DNA from 2 places in the Roseateles sp. P1_C1_2 genome. Region 2 is predicted to be linked to the other one. Evidence: riboswitches for the same ligand, from Rfam matches in the RefSeq annotation. Region 2 holds a riboswitch; the other holds the start of a gene.
What was found. Region 2 has a riboswitch for S-adenosylhomocysteine ahead of AC1D2H_RS24420 (MFS transporter). Riboswitches for the same ligand answer to the same signal wherever they lie in the genome.

Region 1 (2,196 bases), on a different contig from region 2:
TTGACGCCGATATACGCGGCCTGCTCTTCGGTCAGCTCGGTCAGCTGCGCGTTCAACGTGGTCAGCTGCAGGCGGGCGACCTTCTCGTCCAGGTGCTTGGGCAGCACATAGACCTGGCCGACGGCGTAGTTGTCCTTGTGCGCGTAGAGCTCGATCTGGGCGATGGTCTGGTTGGCGAAGGACGAGCTCATCACATAGCTCGGGTGGCCCGTGCCGCAGCCCAGGTTCACCAGCCGGCCCTTGGCCAGCAGGATGATGCGCTTGCCGTCCGGGAAGATGACGTGGTCGACCTGGGGCTTGATCTCTTCCCACTCGTACTTCTCGAGGGCCGCGACCTCGATCTCGTTGTCGAAGTGGCCGATGTTGCAGACGATGGCGTTGTTCTTCATCGCGGCCATGTGCTCGTGGCGGATGACGTTCTTGTTGCCGGTCGTCGTCACGAAGATGTCGGCCTTGTCCTGGGCGTATTCCATCGTCACGACGCGGTAGCCTTCCATCGCGGCCTGCAGCGCGCAGATGGGATCGATCTCGGTGACCCACACCTGGGCCGACAGCGCGCGCAGCGCTTGTGCCGAGCCCTTGCCCACGTCGCCATAGCCGGCCACGACGGCGATCTTGCCGGCCACCATCACGTCGGTGGCGCGCTTGATGCCGTCCACCAGGGACTCACGGCAGCCATAGAGGTTGTCGAACTTGCTCTTGGTGACCGAGTCGTTGACGTTGATGGCGCGGAACAGCAGCGTGCCCTTGGCCGACATTTCCTTCAGGCGGTGCACGCCCGTCGTCGTCTCTTCGGTCACGCCGATGATCTCGGCGCTCTTGCGGGTGTACCAGGTGCCGTCCTCGGACACCTTCTTGCGGATGGCGGCGAACAGGATGCGCTCTTCCTCGCTGCCCGGGTTGTTCAGCACGGACAAGTCCGTCTCGGCCTTCTGGCCCAGGTGCATCAGCAGCGTCGCGTCGCCGCCGTCGTCCAGGATCATGTTGGGGCCTTCGCCGGCCGTGCCCTTGTCGCCGAACTCGAAGATGCGGTGGGTGTAGTCCCAGTAGTCTTCCAGCGTCTCGCCCTTGTAGGCGAACACGGGGGTGCCGACGGCGGCCAGCGCGGCGGCGGCATGGTCCTGCGTCGAGAAGATGTTGCACGAGGCCCAGCGCACTTCGGCGCCCAGGGCTTGCAGGGTCTCGACCAGCACGGCCGTCTGGATGGTCATGTGCAGGGAGCCGGTCACGCGGGCGCCCTTGAGCGGCTGCGTGGCGGCGTATTCCTTGCGGATGGCCATCAGTGCCGGCATCTCGTGCTCGGCGATCTTGATTTCCTTGCGGCCCCAGTCGGCGAGCGACAGGTCCTTGACGATATGGGCGGGGATTGCAGCGGTCATGAGCGGGCTCCTTCAAGCGAATGAAGCCGCTGGCGGTGACGGTACGAGGGGAGTTCATCCTCACCCAGGCACGGTCGGCCAGCGGGTGAGCGCAGTTGCAGGGGGCAAACTTCCGAGCCTGGCCTCAAGGGGTGAGGTTGCAACGCTCCTCGGAAGAGGCGGCATTCTAGCCGGCCGCGCTGCGAAGAAGCGAGATGTCTTCTCGCGGCGGGGCGCCAAATAGGCGACGGTATTCACGGCTGAACTGCGAAGGACTCTCGTAGCCGACCCGGTGGGCGGCGCTGGCGGCGTCCAGGCCGTCGCCCAGCATCAGCCGGCGGGCCTGCTGCAGGCGCAGGTTCTTCTGGAACTGCAGCGGCGACAGCGCGGTGAGCTGCTTGAAGCGCAGATGCAGCGTCGAAGGGCTCATGTGGGCCAGCGCCGCCAGCTCGTCGATGGACAGCGGCTCCGCATAGCGGCGCGACAGCTGCTCGATGACACGGCCGACGCGGCGGGTGACGCCGTCGGTATGCACCAGCGAGCGCAGCCGCGGCCCCAGCGGACCGGTCAGCACGCGATACAGGATCTCCCGCTGCACCAAGGGGGCCAGCGTCTTCAGATCCTGCGGGCTGTCCAGCAGCTGCAGCAGGCGCAGGGCCGCGTCCAGCAGCGGTGCGGTGACGGGCGCGACGTGCAGGCCGGTGTCGCCGCCCTCCGGCGGTGCGTCGCCATCCAGCAGCAGTTCGGCCAGCGCCTGCGTCTCGCAGCTCAGGCGCACGCAGACATAGGGCTTGGCCGGGCTGGCCTCCAGCACCTGGCCGCGCGGCAGCATGGTCAT
Region 2 (2,196 bases):
GGCCAGGGCCAGGGAGGCTGTCAGCCCGGGTGATTCGATGCCGAAGAGCTGCACCAGGCCTGGCGTCGCGCTGTCGATGCGAAAGTCCGCCGCCGCTTCGCCCGGCCCGCTCAGCTTGGGCCGTATGCCGCTGTAGGCCGGCTGCGGCGCACCGGCCGGCAGGCCTGGCCAGTAGCCGCGCACCTCGGCCTCGAAGGCCGGTGCCAGGGTCGGGTCGACGGCGTAGTCCAGCGCGGCCGGGTCGGTGTCGGGCAGCCACTCCACATCCGGCCCGAAGCGCGCCTGGCCGCCCAGGTCCAGCGTCAGGTGCACGCCCAGGCCGCCGTCCACCGGCAGCGGGTAGATCAGGCGCGAGAACGGCGCCCGGCCGGCCAGCGAGAAATAGTGGCCGCGCGCAAAGCGCAGGCGGGGTGCGGGCGTGCCGAGGGATTCGGCCAGCCGCGCGGCGAACAGGCCGGCCGCGTTGATGACGCAGCGCGCCTTCAACTCGAAGTCCGAGCCGACGCGCAGCCGCCAGCCATCGCTTTCGCGCTCGCCGCCGCTGACCGGGCTCGCCAGGGCCAGCGTCGCGCCGGCGTTCTCGGCATCGGCCAGCAGCGCCGTCATCAAGCCATGGCTGTCGACGATGCCGCTCGATGGCGACGCCAGCGCGCCGGCGGCATTCAGCGCCGGCTCCAAGGCCAGGGTCTCGGCCCGGTTCAGCAGGCGCAGGTCGTCGACGCCGTTGGCCGCGCCGGCGGCGGCGATCTTGTCCAGCCGCGGCAGATCCTCCATGCGCGTCGCCACGACGAGCTTGCCGCAGCGACTGTGCTCGATGCCGCGCGCCTCGCAGTAGGCGTAGAGCAGGGCCTTGCCGCGCACGCACAAGCGGGCCTTCAGGCTGGCTTGCGGGTAGTAGAGGCCGGCATGGATGACCTCGCTGTTGCGCGAGGAGATGCCCGTGCCGATGGCGCCCGCCGACTCGATGACGACGACCTCGCGCCCGCGCAGCGCCAGCTCGCGCGCGATCGCGAGCCCGACGACACCGGCCCCGATGACGGCAATATCCACCTCGTCCATCGCCGCAGTTTGCCTTGCCTAGAATGGCTGCCGTGCTGCGGTGGTTGTCGCGGCATCGTCTCGCCGAGGGGTGCTGCGACGGGGGCAAGGATGCTTTCGCCACGCTCGGTGTTGACGTCGGACAAGGGCGCCCTCTGTGAAGAAGAGGCTCCCTCATGCATTCCCCTCCCGCTTCTGCGTCGATACGCACCATCCTGCCGCTGGCCTTCGTCACCGGCGTCAGCATGGCCGCCATGGATCTCTACCTGCCCGCCGTGCCCGCCCTGCAGGCTGGCATGGGCATCAGCGTGCCGCTGGCCCAGGCCACGGTGGCCGTCTACCTCGCCGGCCTGGCGGGCGCCCAACTGCTGTGGGGCGAGCTGCTGAACCGGCTCGGCCCGCGGCTGTGCATCCAGGCCGGCCTGTTGCTGCTGGTGTTCACCAGCCTGGGGTGCGCACTGGCGCCCAATATCGAGACCCTGCTCGTGCTGCGCCTGCTGCAGGGCGTGTCCGCCGCCGCGGCCACCGTCGTGGCGCCGAGCGTCGTGCGGGCCACGCTGGGTGACGCCGACGTCGTGCGCGGCATCGCGGCCATCTCCATGGTCGAGGCCATCGTGCCCGCGGCCGGGCCGGTGATCGGCGCGGTGATGCTGCGCGTGGTGGACTGGCGCGGCACCTTCTGGGTGCTGGCGGGCTTGGCCCTGCTGGTGCTGCCCTGGGTCGTGAAGATCGCGCCGCGCAGATTGCCCGGCCTCGACATGAAGCACGACGCCGGCTACGGCGCCATCTTTCGCAACCGCAGCTATCTGCGCCTGGCCGGCTCGCATGCGCTGTGCATCGGCGCCTTGCTGACCTTCCTGGCCAGTGCGCCGCAGCTGTTGCACAACACGCTGGGCCTGGGCTCGGCGGCGTTCGCGATGCTGCAGGTGCTGGGCGTCAGCGCCTTCATGCTGGGCGCCACGCAGTCGGGCCGGCTGGCGGCCAAGCTGGGCCACGCGCGCGTCGTGCAGTGGGGCAATGCGGTCCAGCTCGTGGCCTGCGGCCTCGCCCTCGTCGGCGCGCTGGTGGCGCAGCAACTGCCTTTTGCAGCCATCGCGGCCTACTGGGTCTGCTTCTGTGGCGGCCTGGCCATCCGCGGCCCGGCGACCTTTGGCGATG

Region 1: it holds a riboswitch for S-adenosylhomocysteine, as region 2 does, so the genes downstream of both, ahcY (adenosylhomocysteinase) here and AC1D2H_RS24420 (MFS transporter) in region 2, are expected to answer to the same signal.

What each region holds. Positions count from the first base shown of each region.
Region 1 is NZ_JBFUAB010000004.1:177,703-179,898, forward strand. It holds gene ahcY (adenosylhomocysteinase) at 1-1,379, opposite strand, end outside; S-adenosyl-L-homocysteine riboswitch at 1,460-1,536, opposite strand; gene AC1D2H_RS05445 (AraC family transcriptional regulator) at 1,546-2,196, opposite strand, start outside.
Region 2 is NZ_JBFUAB010000027.1:46,553-48,748, forward strand. It holds gene AC1D2H_RS24415 (NAD(P)/FAD-dependent oxidoreductase) at 1-1,059, opposite strand, end outside; S-adenosyl-L-homocysteine riboswitch at 1,119-1,199, shown strand; gene AC1D2H_RS24420 (MFS transporter) at 1,215-2,196, shown strand, end outside.